4 regions of the Weizmannia sp. FSL W8-1119 genome follow, and region 3 is predicted to be linked to each of the others. Evidence: riboswitches for the same ligand, from Rfam matches in the RefSeq annotation. Region 3 holds a riboswitch; each other region holds the start of a gene.
The links. A riboswitch is a leader RNA that binds a small molecule or an ion and turns the genes downstream of it on or off. The one in region 3 is predicted to bind thiamine pyrophosphate.
Positions count from the first base shown of each region.

Region 1 (4,724 bases), 1.0 Mb from region 3:
ATATGGCGTACCATCAGACTGGAAAGGCCAATTGTGGATGGACACGCAATCGGCTGCAAAGAGCAAATTAAGTTATTCACAGGTGGATATGTGAATAACTCAAATGAACGTTTTCTTTCCACAAAGGGTAGTGAAAAAAACCATTTTGTGAAGGCGGGATACGTATGCCCTTTTTTTGAAGAAAAATGACCGTTTTACTTCTATTGAATTGAAAATCTGGATGTAAATTGAAAATCTGGATGAAAAGGCAAAAAAAAATCGGGATAATTAATTTTCCAGAGCCTCGCTCAAGGGTATATTTTTATTTTGGCAGAGGCTCTAAGGTTTCTAAATCACGTGTGACCGGAGAGGGGGGGCGTATTTGAACAGTATCTCTTCCACATAGCATTGTCGTTTTTGTTTGGTTTTCAAATGTCAAAAACGGGTAGGAGCGGTTGTTTCCACAAGAAGGGCAATCTTCTTTCTTTAATTTGTCTACTTTTATTGTACGATGTTGATTTTTCCATAAATCAAACGAAACGAGTTTATTTCGCAATGATTCCAAGTCACCAACCAAAATTTTTAATGCCTCAGTGATTTGATTGGCAGCAACCATATTAACTGCCGGACCAATAATACCAGCAGTATCACAAGTTACCCCTCCAAGTGGTACTGTTTCTAACAAACAAGAAAGGCAGGGAGTCTTTTCAGGAATAATCGTATAGGAGACTCCATAGCTCCCGACGCAGGCACCGTAAATCCATGGCACTTTGTACTTCTGTGCTATGTCGTTTATCATCATTCTGGTTTCAAAGTTATCTGTCCCATCGATTATAAGGTCCGCTTTCTGTGCCCATTTCTCAAGTTCTAACACAGAAGCATCTGCGACGACTGCCTCGATGGACACGGAGGAGTTGATGGACGTTAAACGATTTTTGGCCGCAATTGCTTTTGGCAGTCTTTTTTCGGCGTCTTGTTCAGTATATAATTGCTGCCGCTGTAAATTTGACCACTCTACATAGTCCCGGTCCACAATCGTTAGTTGACCAATACCAGCACGTACAAGCGCTTCCGCATTTGCGGAACCAAGTGCCCCAGCTCCTATGATGAGGACATGTTTCGTTGAAATCTTTTCCTGCCCGTCTTTTCCGATTGGAAGGAAGAGCACTTGGCGTGAGTATCGATTATTCACCCGATGCTCATTCCTTCCATTGGACTGCTCGCAGCGGCATAGCGTTTTTTCTCGATACGGCCTGCTTCAAATCCTAACCGTCCAGCTTCGATTGCTAACCTCATGGCTTTTGCCATTTTAACAGGATCAGTTGCTAGTGACACCGCCGTATTTAATAAAACGCCATCGGCACCTAATTCCATTGCCAAAGCCGCATCGGCAGGCGAACCAATTCCAGCATCCACTATAACCGGAACGACAGCTTGTTCAATGATAAAACTTAAGTTAACTGGATTAAGGATGCCTTGACCAGACCCGATTGGAGAGGCACCTGGCATAACGGCGTGACATCCAATCTCTTGAAGCTTTCTGGCTAATACAACATCGTCTGAGGTATAGGTGAGGACAATGAACCCCTCTTTTACCAATTCTTCTGTAGCTTTAAGGGTTTCAATTGGATCTGGCAGCAAAGTTTTGTCACAGCCAATGACTTCCACTTTAATCATGTCGCATAGACCCGAAGCTTTTGCCAGTTTTGCAATTCGAACCGCTTCTGCTGCTGTTTTGGCACCAGCCGTATTCGGCAACAGGGTATACTTTGAAGTGTCCAACTGTTCTAAAAAGTTCGGCTGATTTGGTTCAAAAATATTCATCCGCCGAACGGCAAATGTAAGGATTTCCGTTTTCGAAACTTCAACCGCTTCTTTTTGGATTTCATAGCTTGGATATTTTCCAGTTCCAAGCAATAAACGAGAATGAAAGGATAATGGACCAATTTTTAACATATCATCCGCCTCCTACAAAATGGACAATTTCAATTCGATCTTTATCAGATAATCTAGTACGCTGGTGTTCTGTCCTTGTTAATATCTCTCCGTTGATTTCGACAACGACGACTTTATCATGAATTTCGTAGTATTTAAGTAAATCTGTGACAAATACAATCTGTTCTGGTAATGAAACGGACTCACCATTTATTGTAATAACCATTATAGACCTCCTAATGAACCTTTTGCTTGTTTCGATCAATCCTGAAAGCGGAGAGAAGCGTATCATCTGGATGGCCTTCCAATAAATCAGCTATCAGTTGACCAGTAACCGGGCTTAATAAAATACCGTTACGGTAATGCCCCGCTGCAATAAACAATCCCTTCTTAAACGGATGTTCTCCTATGTACGGGAGGCCATCCCCTGTTTGCGGCCGAACACCTGCCCATGCTCGTTCCCACTTGGCATCTTTTATTTGGGGAACCAATTGGATCGCTCTCTCTACTAATGAAGCAATTCCCCCAAGCGTCACTTTTTTATCAAACGTATTTTCTACCTGGGTAGCACCAATAAAGATTTCACCATTCCGCTTTGGTACAAAGTAGCATCTCTTATCGGAAAAAATCGTTCTCTTCAGGATAGGGGTATCAGATTTAACGGAAAAGCATTCGCCCTTTACCGGATAAACCGGCATGTCTATCCCTGTATCCTTCATCAACTGTGCTGACCATGCTCCCGTTGCAAGGACAACCTGATGGCAATGGATGTCACCGGAAGTCGTTTTAACCCCAATGACACGTTCCCGTTCATAGATGAACGAGAGGACTTCCGTGTTTTCAAGAATTTCCGTTCCAAAATGAATCGCTGCCTTTGCAAAGGCCTTCGATAAGGTTGCCGGCATGACGTGGCCATCATTAGGAAGATACATGCCACCAACGATGTTAGAGGAGAGGGACGGCTCCATTTCCAAACATTCATGAGAATCAAGCCACTTTATGGCTGGATCCCAATTTTGCTGGAAGGTCACCTGTTTTTTTACTTCCTCTGCGATAGCATCGGTTTCGGCAATTTTTATGATCCCTTTTTGGTCAAACTCTATATCGATTCCAGTCATTTCATACAGTTCGTTTGCAAGTTCAGGAAACATAGCTTGGCTTTTTAAAGCGAATTGGAACAGTGGACCGTCTTGTTCTATCTCCGCTTGTGCCGCAAGCATTCCCGCTGCCGCACTAGAGGCTTCACATGCTAATTGTTTCTTCTCAATTATGGCTACTTTTCTTCCTCTTTTTGAAAGTTGATAGGCGATAGAACTTCCGTTAATTCCGCCGCCTATCACGACAACATCAAATGTACGCGTCAATTTTTCCATCTCCATTTATTAAGGCATTGTAGTAATCCTTAACTGCTGATAAAGGATCACGAGCCTCAAGTATTCCTGACATGACGGCAATCCCTTTTGCACCAGCGTGAATAACACTTTGGGCATTTTCTGGCGTTATACCGCCAATCGCAATCACCGGTATGTCTAGTTGTGCCACTTTGGCTAATTGTTTTAGCCCCTTGGGTATCTTTCCGGGCTTTGAGCCGGAAAAAAAGATGTGGCCGAACAAGACGTAATCCGCACCATCCCGATTGGCTTTTACGCCTTCACGATAGGAATGAATCGATCGGCCAACTTTAAGAAAGGGAAACATGGTTTTGACAATCGAAGTTTCCAAGCTATGAAAGGCTAGCTGAACACCAGCTGCTTTCGCTGCCAAAGCGACATCTACCCGGTCATTAATGATCATTTTGGATAGGGGAATGTTTTGCGCTAGATACTCAATTATCTGGTAAAGTTCCCGTGCCGTTTTTTGTTTTTCCCGTATGTGGATGGCCGTTACGAACGGGTGAATATCGGTTAATATTTCATGTAACTGTGCAACGGGCATTTTGCCATTCGAGATCACATGTAATTCTTTAATACCGTTAGAAATTTAGCTCACCTCCTTGGAAAATTTCCACATAAATGAACCTAATGAAAAACAAAAAAGCCACTTTCTTCGGTAAGAAAATGGCTGATGATTTGAAAAGAAATCAAATATCCTGTTTCCACTTTCCTACGCTGGTATTACCCAGATCAGGTTCATAAGAGTCCCGAAGTATACTTCGATCTCAGCCTTTTAAAAAAGGCACCTCTAGCGGATGACTTCGTGTATTAAATTGTAAATATTGCCTATAGTTTAATAATACCACATATCTAGAAAAGGTCAACAATTTATATAGGCAGTTTGTCTTCTTCCATGCCCGGAAATAACTGTAGTAGACAAAGGCAGGTCCCGTGAAGCAAAATGTCTCGATAGAACATCGAGTCTTTTTTCAAGTATATGATAAAATCATCAAGTCCCCTGTCTTCCGGTCTGGCATTGAGTTGAGAAACTTCAAATGCACCGTGCAAAAACCTTATTACTCAATTATGTTAACTAGAAAATCGTTCCTTCTCCGGGTTCATTTTTCTTATAGACCGATCTAATAGTGGAATGAGGGCAACAAGGATAAAGCTTATTCCGCCAACTGTAGCAACCATTTTATATCCAAAAATCTCAGCCAAAGGAACTGCCATCACCTGACCAATGGGGATTGTAATAAAAGCTCCTAAGTCATCAAAAGCAAGTACCCGTGAAAGTTTATCACGTGGAATCGCTTGCTGTAATGTTGTATCCCAGCCGATTCCAGAGATCGTTTGTCCAACCCCCGCGATTGCTGTAACAATTAATAAATAAGGTAATGCGAATCCTTGGCCAAGGACGATCAGAGGTATTCCACC
Region 1 is NZ_JBBOZL010000001.1:2,344,475-2,349,198, forward strand. It holds gene NSQ19_RS11605 (transposase) at 1-71, shown strand, start outside; partial or broken gene NSQ19_RS11610 (ThiF family adenylyltransferase) at 305-1,171, opposite strand; gene NSQ19_RS11615 (thiazole synthase) at 1,168-1,935, opposite strand; gene thiS (sulfur carrier protein ThiS) at 1,937-2,140, opposite strand; gene thiO (glycine oxidase ThiO) at 2,151-3,293, opposite strand; gene NSQ19_RS11630 (thiamine phosphate synthase) at 3,262-3,867, opposite strand; TPP riboswitch at 3,998-4,107, opposite strand; gene NSQ19_RS11635 (MFS transporter) at 4,377-4,724, opposite strand, start outside.
Region 1: another riboswitch for thiamine pyrophosphate. It lies ahead of NSQ19_RS11630 (thiamine phosphate synthase); the one in region 3 lies ahead of thiT (energy-coupled thiamine transporter ThiT).

Region 2 (4,724 bases), 670 kb from region 3:
TATAAAGGCTTGCGCAACCGCATAACCGGGGCCGAGCAAAACAGCCGAGAGTATATTGGCAAAATGCTGTACCGGAAAAATTTTTGCAAAACCGACCGGGATATAAATCAAGCTGCTGGATGCAGTCGTTACAGCCGCAATAACTGCAGTTGCTGTTATTTTTTGTGTTTTTCTCATTAGAACCAAACTTCCCTCCTTTTTAGTTGCGAATGAAAATCAGACCGGCCAGTCTTGTTTTTTATCGTTCATATCCCAAAATAAGTATTCATACTTTGAGGCCATTTGAAAATGGCGTTCTAAGGCCATCAGTTCCGTTTCTGATTTTCCGCTTGCCAGTTGGTCCATTAAGTCAATTAACCACTGCGTTCCGGAGCCGAACGTTTCTGAAGAATAGGTTTCGATCCATTTCTTGTAAGGATTGGCCTCCAATGTGTCTCGATGATTTACTTTTAGCAGTTTCCCAATTTCCCAATAATCCCAGGCACACGGCAACAAGCAGGCAACAAGTTCAGCCAAGCTTCCATTGGCGGCCACTTGCAGCATATAACTCGTGTAAGCAAGGTTAACCGGCGTTGGTTGGGTTGCTTCTAAATCCGTGCGTGTAATGCCAAACTCGGCAGCGTATTGGCGGTGCAGTTCCATCTCAAAATGCAACGATTCATGGAGCACCGCAGCAAATCTCGTCATCATGCCGAGGTTACCCGCTTTCACAACACCCATGGCAAACAGTTTTGCGTACTCAACTAAATATACGTAATCCTGCTTTAAATAATAGATAAATTTATCTCTTTCTAAAGTTCCGTTCCCCAGTCCCACGACAAAAGGATGGTTATGGTTTTTCTCCCAAATCGGTTGGACATTTTGATATAGCCTTTCTGTAAAAGATCGTTTCAACAATGATTCCTCCTTGTTTACCGGGAAACCGATTGCGGTTTGCAGGCTGGTTTCTCCCTTTGCCCCGAGCGATGGCCAGAGGCGGCTCCTCAAAATAAAAAACCCGCCCTCCATCGGAAAGCGGGTGTATCAATTACAAATCATCAGGTGTAATTTCATCACCTACTTCCCTTCGCTAGTACGAACTAGATCAGGTTCAAAGGGTACTTCTCAGCCAACCCGGCGCCCCTAGTAGACTATTGTGAATATTCATTTTCATTACTCTTACCATATCATAGTCCCGAATTTTGTGCAACAGCAAATTTATTGCCCGTAAAATATGGAAAAAAGCACAGGATGTTACCCCAAATGCTACCCGTACCATGCTTCAGTTCCCGAGATACGGTATTTTTTTTACAGCCAACCACATCAGCGATTACTTGTATGGATTTTCCTTCTGCACGAAGGGTGGAAATCTTCACCATGGATAAACCTCCGTATTGATTGCGTTTTCATCGTAAACGGTTTATCATGCTCTTTTTTTCATTTATTTAGCTTGTTGCATTTGATTATACAACTAGCCTTTTGTAAGTTTATCAAAAAAACCTATATAATCTACTATTGAATTTTCAAAATAATCACCTAAATAAATATCGAAATGTCCACAGTCATACTCTTTTATCGTTGCTTTCTTGGAGCGTTTTGCACACTTTATGGTTGCCCAAGCAGGTGCTAATGTATCTTTCCGACAAACCGCATAAAATATCGGTATTCCTATATTTTTAGTGTATCTACTAGGCGAATATTTAAAGAATTCTAAAACTGTTCTTGCGGGGGCTTTATTCACAAACTTTAAATTTTCAGGCATCAACTTAAAAACCTTTTCGTAGTCAGAAACAGCCATCATCGCTACTTTCCCCGGCGCATCCACCAATTTAATCATGACCGGATGATACCCGATAATAGAAGATAAAACGTCGGCTATGGCAAAGGGGAATATTTTTAGGGCAGATAGCGGTGAGATCGTTTTCATTGTAGCTAAGGTATTTGTATATGGACACTGTGCCACGGTTGCAAGAATATCTATTCGATAAGCTGATAGGGTTATAACGTGTCCCCCACTAAACGAACTTCCAAACAGGAGTATTTTACTATCATCAATCCTATCATTCTTTTTGATGAAATCAATGGCAGAGTTCCAATCTGCAAGTTGTTCTTTTACATTTATCCGTTGTCTTTTATTTCCGTCACTTGCTCCATGGTTACGATAATCAAATAAAAAGCAGGCATACCCGGCAGCAGCAAACCTTTCAGCATATGCGTCCAACCGCATTTCACGCACTCCACCCAAGCCATGAGCCATTACAATTACCGGGCATCTTTTATCTACATTGGGTAGATATAGCCACGCGCTACACCTTGTTCCATTTGAATAAAAGTCAATATCTTCTCGTCGAAATTGATTGTTCATTTTTCTCCCTTCTCCCGCTTCAGGCGAGCACAAACATTGCACGAAATAGAATTGACATATACGTATAAAAATGGCTCCACAGTGAACTACTTCCACTTCGACGGGTCACTCGAAGTAGGGGCTTCTCGACTTATCGTTACTTTTACGAGCTAACGAAAGCTGACCAAGTGAACTCTCTTGTTCCAAGAGTTTATGTTTCATACTAACCCCAATAAGCGTATGCCTTCTTGTTTGATATTGATTACGAATTATCGACACGGTCTGCTCTATAACCACACGAAGAACAACGATAGATAGAGGCGGTTCCTCAAAATAAAAAAACCGCCCTAATCGGAAAGCGGATGTATAAATTACAAATCATCAAGTGTCATTTCATCACCTACTTCCCTTCGCACGTACATACTAGATCAGGTTAGAAAGGTACTTCTCTCAACCAACTCGATGTACCTAACAGATTTTTGTGAATATTCATTTTCATTAACCTTACCCTATCATAGTCCAATATTTTGTGCAAGAAGATTTATTATCCGTCTTTTAAGTTTTTAAATATGGAAACAAAGCTTAAGGAATGTTGACTCGAATGCTGCCCAAGCAGGAAGAATATACTTGCATTTTTCTGTTTCTCAATAACTCTTTTAAATGTTGTGGGGGGGCTTAATGTTGGTTTGGTTATGATCAGACTACAATTTCATCTTTCCCAAAGAGCCTTTGCCAAAATGCTATACCCCCTGAAGCAGTAGGCAGTCAGACAATTAAAGATCGTGGATTTATTCCACTAAAGAAAACGGATATTGGTAAGAAAATTATGACAAATATAAAAAAAGAAATGGCGAGTTTTGATTTCAATGGATAAATTCGCTTATTACCAACATCTAAATTTTTTAATTTCGGTCAGTTTTAGACTAGTTTTAATAGATTAGGCTACTCATTCCCATGGTAAATATTGTAAGACGGAAAAGAATGATTATTTTTGAAAAAAAAGAGCCATGAAAGCCACTCCTTTGGTAAGATAAAGTATGACCCAATATCCTAGTATCCAAGGAGTGATTTCATGACTGTTTCTAGTCTAACACAAACCAGAGATTTATCAATACAAAAAAATTTGATTCCCCACAATTGGCAAGACTATGCTGATATACCCTTTGTCATTCCAGCCGTGTGTTTTCCATGGGAGATTTTTAAACCGGTTGAACGAGATTACTATACCCTTTTATACTTGCACTTAAAAAATGAAAGAGCACATGATCATTCTGATGAAATCCAGCCAGCACTATTTTCAATACCCGAGGAAGAAGATAAGTCTGCGTCTCTATTATTTCATCCCTCTCCCGCAGGGAGAAAACCGCATCCTTTCATGCCCTTTTTTCGTGCTTTTGAACTGGCCCCTTTACAATATATTGAAGTGATGGTTGAGAGTGTCTATTTTATTTACAAGTGAAATCAAACCCGCTATTTGCCGCCATGTGTGGATTTACGGAGAAAATTCCGAGTTACCGTTCCTTTGCTCGCTTTGATCAAATCATGACAACAAATGATCTTTGGGAAAAAGCCCGGCTATTAGTGGTTGAATATAATAAAGGGGAAGGCGTGGTTGAAACGGTTGAGGAAGCAGCCGCCGTGGATACATCACATATAGAGGCAGAAGCAACGTTGAATAAAACAAGAAAGACGTGTTCTTGCGAAGGGGATTGCGATTTCCCTGGAATCCTTACGGATGATAACGCGGGGGTGATGCGTAAAAGTACTGCAGTCTCCTATATCGCGCATAAATTATCAATGGTATGCGGGGTGAAATCCGGCTTGCCTTTGACGCGGGAAGTATTCAAAGGAAATACACCTGATGGGAAAACATTAGAAACGACATTGGAGACGTTTAAGGCGGAGAACCCCGAAATGGTTGAGCAGTTAGACTTTATCTTGGCAGATGGAATCTACCAAACGCCGGAAAATCAAAAAGTGACAAAGGACGTATTACAGGCGAAATTGGTGTCACCCATCAACCCACGGAATCGTAAAGATAAACCAACTGCCGCCCGGGGAATTGAAAAAATCAATCGGTACGGCATCCCCGTCTGTATCAGTGAACATAAAATGGAACTTAGGGGATCTGATCGGGAAAAGGGGCAATATATTTACACTTGTCCTGTATTTCATCCAAATGCCAAGCAAGAAGGACTCACCTGCCCACTGGCGAATTATATGGAATGTTGTAATGGAGCAGCACAAAAGGAAGAGTATTTCGGATGGACTTTGATCAAGCGCCTCAAGTAGACGTCGAGTTACCCCAACATGGGCGGAAATTTAAAGTGTTATATAGTGCCAGAACGATCATCGAACGAATCTTTGGCATTCTAAAAGACGGATATAGTCTCCGTCGTGT
Region 2 is NZ_JBBOZL010000001.1:655,498-660,221, reverse strand. It holds gene thiW (energy coupling factor transporter S component ThiW) at 1-177, opposite strand, end outside; gene tenA (thiaminase II) at 217-1,008, opposite strand; TPP riboswitch at 1,045-1,134, opposite strand; gene NSQ19_RS03055 (helix-turn-helix domain-containing protein) at 1,167-1,358, opposite strand; gene NSQ19_RS03050 (alpha/beta hydrolase) at 1,451-2,344, opposite strand; gene NSQ19_RS03045 (hypothetical protein) at 3,396-3,782, shown strand; gene NSQ19_RS03040 (hypothetical protein) at 3,779-4,615, shown strand; gene NSQ19_RS03035 (transposase) at 4,588-4,724, shown strand, end outside.
Region 2: another riboswitch for thiamine pyrophosphate. It lies ahead of tenA (thiaminase II); the one in region 3 lies ahead of thiT (energy-coupled thiamine transporter ThiT).

Region 3 (4,724 bases):
AATGGAACAAACAAAGCCGTACAGAGTCTTATTGTATTACAAGTATGTTGAAATTGAAAATCCGGAAGCCTTTGCAGCTGAACATTTGCAGTTTTGCAAAGAGACCGGTTTAAAGGGGCGTATCCTCGTTGCCAAAGAAGGGATCAACGGCACTGTTTCCGGAACGGTTGAACAAACAACCAAATATAAAGAAAAGATGCACGCAGATCCCCGGTTCCGGGACATGGTCTTCAAAGAAGATGAAGCAGACGGCCATGCGTTTAAAAAAATGCACGTCCGCCCGCGCAAGGAGCTTGTTACGCTGCGGCTTGAAAAAGACATCAATCCGAATGAAAAAACGGGGAAATATTTGTCTCCGAAAGAATTTCGCGAGGCGCTGCTGGCTGAAGATACCGTCGTACTGGATGCGCGCAATGACTATGAGTATGATCTCGGGCATTTCCGCGGGGCATTGCGCCCGGATATCCGCACTTTCCGCGAACTGCCGGAATGGGTGCGCGAACATAAGGATCAATTAAAAGGCAAAAAAATTGTGACGTATTGCACCGGCGGCATCCGTTGTGAAAAATTTTCGGGCTGGCTGCTGGAAGAAGGGTTTGAAGATGTCGGCCAACTGCACGGCGGGATTGTGACATACGGAAAGGATCCGGAAGTGCAGGGAGAGCTGTGGGACGGCAAACTGTATGTATTTGACGAACGGATTTCCGTTCCGGTCAACCGAAAGGAACATGTCGTTGTCGGCCGGGATTATTTTACGGGGGAACCGTGCGAACGTTATGTCAACTGCGCCAACCCAGCCTGCAACAAGCAATTTTTATGCTCGGAAGAAAATGAACATAAATATATGCGGAGCTGCTCGCATGAATGCCGCACCGTGCCAAATAATTTATATGTAAAAGAACACGGCCTTACACCGGAAAAAGTAGCTGAACGGCTGCGCCGGATCGAAGAAGAAGACGCGGCGTTAAACCGGTAACCGGCGCGGCTTTTAACCTTACGATTCGGAAAGCGGATGGTGAAAAAGGGGATGGAAACCGTGCTCGCTCCCTGCCGGAACGATTCCTTGCTTCGGAAACGGCATTTTCTTGAAAGAAACAAGGCCTAAAGAGCGGAATGTGAAAAAGAGAAGAAAAACCGGGAACTGCTGCAAACATCCCAGCTCGGGGGCAGGGTTAACAAGCGGTGCGTTCCGGAACAGAGAAAGGATTTGGTGCAACTGGGCCAAATCCTTTTTATCTGCCTGTTTTTTGTGTAAAATGGGGAAAAATGGGCATCTTTGCCGCTTCATACGCGGTATGGCAGAGGATGAAAATCAGCGGGCAATATTTTCAGGATAGAAAGAAAGGCGGGATTTGGATGTGCGGGAGGTACACGTTAACGGCATCTGTAAATGAATTGGAAAAAAGGTTCCATGCCAAAGCTTCTTTTTCAAGCAGTGAATATGCCAAAAGTTATAATGTCGCGCCTTCGCAAATGGTGGCTGCCGTGATCAGCGCCCATGGGCAGTACAGACTCGGTTTTTTAAAATGGGGCTTGATTCCTTCCTGGGCAAAAGATCCGAAAATCGGGCATAAGATGATCAATGCCAGAAGCGAAACCGTATTTCAGAAACCGGGTTTCCGGGAGGCAGTGAAAAGGCGGCGCTGCCTCATTCCGGCCGATTCTTTTTTTGAGTGGAACCGAAAAGACGGCACCCGGGCGCCGATGCGGATCAGTCTTAAGAACAGGGGCATTTTTGCGATGGCCGGGCTTTGGGAAAAATGGATGGACCAGGAAGGGAATCCGGTCTTTACTTGCACGATTTTAACGACAAAGGCGAACAGGATGATGGCAAAAATTCACGACCGGATGCCGGTGATTTTACGCAGGGAAGATGAAGAAAAATGGCTGGACACATCGGTCACTGAGGCGGGCCGGCTGTTGCCACTCCTTTCGCAGTATGATGCAGACCTAATGGAAATGTATGCCGTATCTGAACGCGTCAATTCGCCGAAAAACAATTTTCCAGAGCTGTTATTGCCAAAAAATTAAATTTTTTGTTGAAATGTTGTGGCAAAAAGTTTATCATAAAGGTGACAATTTCATGAACGTAACCACAGGGGGAGCGTTAAGCTGAGAGTGAACGCCATGTTCTGACCCTTTGAACCTGTCCGGTTAATGCCGGCGTAGGGATGTGGAATTTCTTTTGTCCTCCCATGGTTCGTTATGTTCATGCATACCAAAAGGGGGATTTTTTTATGGGCAAATTAAGTTTACAGGCTATGATTGAAGCGGCTATTTTTGCGGCGTTCGCGCTCGTGTTGGACTTATTGCCGTCCATTAAGGTGACGTCCGCGATTTCTCTGTCGTTTGCCATGCTGCCGGTTTTTGTAGTCGCTTTTCGCTGGGGATTTAAAGCAAGTGTTGCTTCGGGATTTATTTGGAGCTTGCTGCAGATCGTCACCGGTGATGCAAATGATATTCTCAACCCGATTCAGGGCATCATGGAATATCCGGTCGCTTTTTCATTCATCGGGTTTGCCGGGCTTTTTCGGCCGCTTATCGAAAGAAGCTGCCGCCATGCCAAAAGGGGCACGATGACTTTTTGGATATGCCTTTCTGTTCTTGCCGGCAGTTTCGCCCGCTATTTCTGGCATTTCGTGGCCGGCGTGTTTTTCTGGGGTTCCTATGCGCCTAAAGGGCAGTCGGCGTTTCTCTATTCTTTCATCACGAACGGCGTCACGATGATTGGCAATGGCATTTTATGCGCAGCTGTTGCGGCGATCCTCTTTAATGCCGCCCCGCAGCTGCTGACAAAATACCGCAATCAGCACAGGCATGCGGCGTAAAAGCAACTTGAAAACGGCAAGGCAACTGCGCCTTGCCGTTTTCACTTCAGGCAGGAGGCTTTATGGAAACAGGCGCCTTGTAAAGCCGGAGTTCGGTTTCACCGCTTTTTCAGTTGATCATGGCCGGCAGAACGGGTAATGGCCGTAAGAAACGGGAAAGGATAAAAAGAAGGAATAATGAAAGAAAGGGGATTTTATGGATAAAGACATTCATCACCCGTTTGGCCGCCGGATCATCCCGATGACTTCGATTGAAAGCGGAACAGGCAGGGAATTGCTGCCGGATATCTATTGCTTTACCATCCAAATTGTAAATGTGTGTCTGATCGGCAGGGCCGGAACCGGTACATTTGTCCTCGTGGATGCCGGCATGCCGGGTTCCGCCGGCGCGATATTTTCAGCCGTGCGGGAACGCTTCGGGGAAAAGGCAAAACCAAAAGCGGTTTTACTAACGCATGGCCATTTTGACCACGTGGGTGCGATTGCGCCATTATTGGAAAAATGGGACGTGCCGGTTTTTGCACATCCATTGGAGCTGCCCTATTTAACCGGGCGTGAAACGTATCCGGATCCCGATCCGACTGTTGAAGGCGGCCTGCTGGCGAAGATTTCCATGATATATCCGAATGAACCAGTTGATCTTGGCAAGGCTGTCCAACCCCTTCCCGAAGACGGGACGGTCCCGTTTCTGCCGGGCTGGAAATGGATCCATACGCCCGGCCATTCGAACGGGCATGTATCGTTCTTCAGGGAAGCAGACAACGTGTTGATCGCGGGGGACGCATTTATCACCGTCAGACAGGATGAATTTTGGAAAGTGCTGGTGCAAAAGCAGGAAGTAAACGGGCCGCCGCGCTATTTTACAAACGACTGGAAGGCGGCAAAACGCTCAGTTGAAAAATTGGCTGCCTTAAAGCCGGAAACTGCTCTTTGCGGCCACGGGATCCCGATGTCCGGCGCCGGCTTGCGGGAAGGGCTTGAGGCCCTTGTCTCCGGATTTGATGAAATCGCGCTCCCGGATCACGGGAAGTACGTGGATGGCGCACAATAGGCGGTTTCTTCATTGCTTCCTTCCCCGCAAAGGTTTACAATAATTTGTAAATGGATGGATAAAAAGGAGCGAGAAAATTGGAAGTCAAAGATTTTATGATCCGCGATGTCATTACGGTAAAAAAAGAGACGACGATCCGGGAACTGTTAAAGGTGCTTGCCCACCACCGGATCGGCGGCGTACCGGTCGTGGATGCGGAAGGAAAGCTGCTCGGCATGGTCAGTGACGGGGATGTCATCCGCTTTTTGCAGCCAAAGGCACGGACCGTTTACGATTTTTATATTACGATCGTGGTAAATGAGCAGGAAGACTTTAATGAAAAATTGGTGCACAGCCTGGACTTCCCGGTGGAAAAGATTATGAAACGGCGGGAACTGTATACGGTAAGGCCTGAAGACGATTTTGAAAATGCGCTCAGGATTCTGGCAAAACACCATTTTAAAAAGCTTCCGGTCGTCAATCAGGCAGGGCGTGTTGTCGGCGTCATCTCAAGAGGCGATATCATGCGCCAGATTACGGATAAATTGCTCAACAGCTAAATCGCAATGTTTAGACCGGCCTCCCCGGGGAAGACTATACATAACAGTCTTTCGGGGAGGTCAAATCATGAACGGAACTTCAATGCCGCAATCTCCTGAACCGTTGTGGCGCAAAACGGTCACGATGCCGCAATTTCCATCGTTAACGCAGGATATGGAAGCCGATGTGGCCGTTGTGGGTGCCGGAATGGCCGGGATTGTAACTACCTATTTGCTGGCAAACGAAGGGTATAAAACGATCCTGTTTGATGCCGGATCCATTGCAAATGGCACAAGCGGGCATACGACGGCAAAAATCACCGCACA
Region 3 is NZ_JBBOZL010000001.1:1,329,827-1,334,550, forward strand. It holds gene trhO (oxygen-dependent tRNA uridine(34) hydroxylase TrhO) at 2-976, shown strand; gene NSQ19_RS06340 (SOS response-associated peptidase) at 1,357-2,031, shown strand; TPP riboswitch at 2,089-2,189, shown strand; gene thiT (energy-coupled thiamine transporter ThiT) at 2,238-2,828, shown strand; gene NSQ19_RS06350 (MBL fold metallo-hydrolase) at 3,025-3,879, shown strand; gene NSQ19_RS06355 (CBS domain-containing protein) at 3,957-4,418, shown strand; partial or broken gene NSQ19_RS06360 (FAD-dependent oxidoreductase) at 4,486-4,724, shown strand, end outside.

Region 4 (4,724 bases), 750 kb from region 3:
AGCAGGTGTTGCGGCTGTTCAGATTGAAGACCAGCAGCTTCCGAAAAAATGCGGGCATTTAAACGGGAAGCAGCTCGTTACTGCATCTGAAATGTGCGAGAAAATCAGGGCGTTGAAAAGTGTGACGCCGTCGCTTGTCGTTGTAGCCCGTACGGATGCGAGAGGCGTGGAAGGCGTGGAAGCGGCGCTGAAGCGGGCCAACGTCTATGTGGAGGCAGGTGCGGACGCCATTTTTCCGGAAGCGCTCGAGTCCCGTGAGGAGTTCCGTTTATTTGCGGAAAAAATAAAAGCGCCGCTCCTTGCCAACATGACCGAATTCGGCAAAACCCCTTATTATACGGCGGAAGAATTCGAAGAAATGGGTTATGCCATGGTTATTTATCCTGTCACTTCGCTGCGCGTTGCCGCAAAGGCTTATGAACGGGTATTTGAAAAGATTAAGAACGAAGGGACGCAAAAAAATGCCCTCTCCGACATGCAGACGAGGAAAGAGCTGTACAGCACGATTTCTTTAGAGGAATTTGAAGCGCTCGACCAGTCGATCGCTAAAACGATTCTTCCTGTTACGCCTGATCCTTCATCATCAACGTAAAGAAAAAGGGCAAACCCGCTTTTTGCGCGCGGGGTTGCCCTATTCAACTTAGCGGCCGGCCTGTTTAGATTTCTCCTGCGTCGTGGAGTAGTTTTCGCCAAATTCGTTTTTCAATCCGGATCCTGTTGTTTGGCCGGAAACTTCTGCGGCAGGATCGGCTGTTCCGGGAGCGGCCGTTTCATTGAGGGCAGAAGCATCATTATCTACGAGCACAAGATAGTGTCCGGCATCAATTTCGGCCGAATAGCGGTCCAGTTCGTCCTGCGGGAGATCGAGATTGGTCAGTTTTCTTGTCGTTTCGTCATAATAGCCCGGCTTGAAGAACCCTTTGATTTTCTCCCAGAGAGAGCTGTTTTGTTCATCCGGGGCAGAAGAGGTGTGGTCCACATTTGCGCCGGTCTGGTTTTTCAATAAAGTCCCATCATTCCCGTTTGAAATAATGGAAATATCGGAAGTGCTGTAGCCTTCTGCGGTCAACCGGTCTACTGCGTTAATCGTTTCCTGCAATGTTGTGTAAATGCCAACTACTTCTTTTGCCATCTCTATCTGCCTCCTAACGGTGATAGTGCACTTTTACCCGGTAGAAAAAGGGTTAAACGGTTTTCGCAGGTTTTGACATATCCATAAAATTCAGTCAATATAAGATTGAATGGAGGGATTGAGATAGAACAATCTGCATATCTATCGTATGATGCAACAGAACTGGCCAGGCTCATAAAGCGAAAAGAAGTGAGTGTGGAAGAAGTGTTGGAGGCGGCAATGGCCCGGATTGAAAAAACAAACAGGCGTTTAAATGCCGTCATCCGGACACGGTTTGAGAAAGCAAAGAAGGAAGCGGCCGCGCTCCGTACAGATGAGCAGCCATTTGCCGGCGTGCCGGTTTTGCTCAAAGACATTTCCCAGGCGGTAAAGGGCGAGCTGCTCACATCCGGATCAAAACTGCTGCAGCAAAACCGTGCCAGAGAAGATGCTTTTTTTACGGCAAAATTGAAGGAAGCGGGGTTTATCATTCTCGGACATACAAACGTACCGGAATTTGGATTAAAAAATATTACGGAACCTGAACTTTACGGTCCGGCGCGCAATCCGTGGAATCCCCATTTTTCACCCGGCGGATCAAGCGGCGGTTCCGCGGCTGCGGTGGCTTCCGGGATGGTACCGGTTGCCGGTGCAAGCGACGGCGGCGGATCGATCCGCATTCCTGCTTCTTTTACAAGTTTAATAGGATTAAAGCCGACAAGGGGAAGGACACCAGTCGGGCCGGGACGTGGACGGCAATGGCAAGGGGCGGCCATTGACTTCGTGCTGGCAAAAACAATCAGAGACAGCGCAGCGCTCCTCGATGTGCTGCAAACTGTGGAACCCGCCGCTGCTTTTCAAACGCCGCTTTTTCCGGGATATGTACAGGAACTAAAACAGAGCGGAACGAAAAAATACCGGATCGCATTTTCGGTTGAATCGCCGGTCGGGACGCCTGTCAGCCGCGACGCAAAACAGGCTGTCTATAAAACGGCAAAATGGCTGGAGCAGGAGGGCCATCTTGTGGAAGAAGCCGAAAACGGCGTTGACGGCAGACGGCTGATGGAAAACTATTATTTAATGAACTGCGGGGAAATGGCGGCGGAACTTTCGGATTTGGAAAGCGCACTTGGACGCCCGCTTACGGAAAAAGATATGGAGCCGGTTTCGTGGGTCTTGTATGCTGCCGGGAAAAATGTCACGGCGGCAGAATACGCAAAGAGCCTTGCGGAGTGGGATAAGGCCGCAGCACAAATGGCGGGATTCCACGAAACGTATGATCTGTATCTTACGCCTTCAACTGCTTTTACTGCGCCGAAAATCGGGGAGCTTACCCAGACCGGGAAAGAGCGGGATCGATTGTTTGGCGTCACCGGGCTCCCGAAAGAAAAGCAGCAGGCGCTTGTCTATGAAATGTTTGAGCCGAGCTTAACGTTTTCCCCATTTACGCAGCTCGCCAATTTAACCGGGCAGCCGGCGATCAGCCTGCCGGTCCATATAACGGCGGCCGGGCTTCCTTTCGGGATACAGCTGGTGGCGCCGAAAGGAAATGAACATTGGCTGCTGGATGTCGCATATGCGCTTGAACAGTCGGAACTTTGGGTTGGCATGCAGGGGAATCCCTGCCTTTAAAGCATAAATGAGGGGCGTTGTGCAGGCCCGGACGTTCTAAGGAATTGAAGAATTGAAAAATGTTTGCCAAAAAGGATGATTTTCATGTTACAATAAAATGACAAGAAAAAAAGCAGGGGAGCCGGTTTTGGCTGAGAGGATGCCGTTTTGCATCGACCCTTCACCTGATCTGGATAATGCCAGCGTAGGGAGTCTCATATTGAAGCATGTTTCGGCATGTTTTGGATGGACAGGCTTTCTTGCGCATGCAATGAAAGCTTTTTTATTTGAAAAAAAGGAGGAAAATTTGATGGAAAAATCGAATCAAGTAACGGTTTCTTTTTCAGTTGTCCCGCATATTAAAAGTGATGACTTATACGGTGTCGTCGACCGCGCGATCGAAGTTGTTCAAAACGCCGGCGTACGTTATGAAGTTGGGGCAATGGAAACGACGATGGAAGGCGATCTTGACGAACTGCTTGGGATCATCAAAAAAGCGCAGGATGCTTGCGTCCAAGCCGGTGCGATTGATGTCATCACATCGATCAAAATCCATTACCGGCCAAGCACCGGGGTGACAATGGATGAAAAAATTGCAAAATATCGCGAACAAGCGCCGCAGCCTGTTCGTTAACACGGCGCTCACGGCTGCCTGGCTCATTTTTTTGCTCTTCGTCTGGCAAGGGGTAACGGCCGGCTTTCATATCAGTGAATGGATGCTGCCAAAACCGACGGAAGTATGGCAGGAATTGAAAAATCTGCAATGGATGGTTTGGCCCAATATTTGGCAAACTGCAAAAGAAGTATTGATCGGGCTTGCCTTTTCCATTATGATTGGCGCAGCGATTGCCGTTTTTATGGATATGGTTCCCGTTTTCCGGATGCTGGTCCGGCCGCTACTGGTCGTTTCGCAAACAATTCCGATTGTGGCGATTGCGCCGCTTTTCATCGTCTGGTTCGGATTCGGGCTCCAGTCAAAAGTTATTGTGGTCATTTTAATCTGCTTTTTCCCGCTGGCATTGAGCATCCTGGAAGGGTTTCAAACGGTGGATGATGACTTGGTGAAACTGTTAAAGACCATGCATGCTTCAAAAGGGCAAATTTACATGAAAGTCAAATTTCCGGCTGTGCTCCCTTACTTTTTTTCAGGTTTAAAAATTGCCGTTACATATAGTGTGATGGGTGCCATTATCGGTGAGTGGCTCGGCGCAAGCGAAGGGCTCGGCGTCATGCTGACAAGGGCGACAAAATCTTTTATGACTGCCCGCTTGTTTGCCATCTCCGCTGTCATCATTGGGCTCACATTTCTTTTATACGGCGCTGTTGAATGTTTGCAAAGGCTATCCGCACCATGGGTATATCGAAAGGAAGATCATCAATGAAGAAAATTTTAATCATGTTGCAGGCGGCCATGTTGCTGCTTGCTGCCGGATGTGCCGGCAGCGGGCAGAAGGACAGCAGCAAAAAAGCGTTGCAAAAGGTGACGGTTGTGCTGGACTGGTTTCCGAACACCAATCATACCGGCCTGTATGTGGCTAAAACAAAACATTATTTTCAAAAGCAGGGCCTAGATGTGAAAATTATCCAGCCGGGAGACAATATCACGGCTGAACAGATGGTGGCCTCCGGGAAAGCGGATTTCGGGATCAGCTATCAGGAAAATGTCACCACGGCAAGGACGGAAGGAATCCCGATTGTATCCATTGCCGCGATCATCCAGCACAATACTTCCGGCTTTGCTTCTTTGAAAAAAGACAACATCACTTCTCCGAAAGATTTTGAAGGTAAACGCTACGGCGGCTGGGGTTCGCCGTCTGAAGAAGCTGTCATCAAAACGGTCATGGAAAAATACGGCGCCGACTACAGCAAAGTAAAAAATATCGTGCTCGGCCAGACGGATTTTTTCAAATCAATCGGACGTGAAGCGGATTTTGAATGGATTTATTACGGCTGGGACGGCATCCAGGCAGAGCGGAACGGGAAAAAACTGAATCTTATCATG
Region 4 is NZ_JBBOZL010000001.1:582,764-587,487, forward strand. It holds gene prpB (methylisocitrate lyase) at 1-592, shown strand, start outside; gene NSQ19_RS02725 (general stress protein) at 641-1,132, opposite strand; gene NSQ19_RS02730 (amidase) at 1,256-2,743, shown strand; TPP riboswitch at 2,848-2,951, shown strand; gene NSQ19_RS02735 (MTH1187 family thiamine-binding protein) at 3,033-3,356, shown strand; gene NSQ19_RS02740 (ABC transporter permease) at 3,307-4,104, shown strand; gene NSQ19_RS02745 (ABC transporter substrate-binding protein) at 4,101-4,724, shown strand, end outside.
Region 4: another riboswitch for thiamine pyrophosphate. It lies ahead of NSQ19_RS02735 (MTH1187 family thiamine-binding protein); the one in region 3 lies ahead of thiT (energy-coupled thiamine transporter ThiT).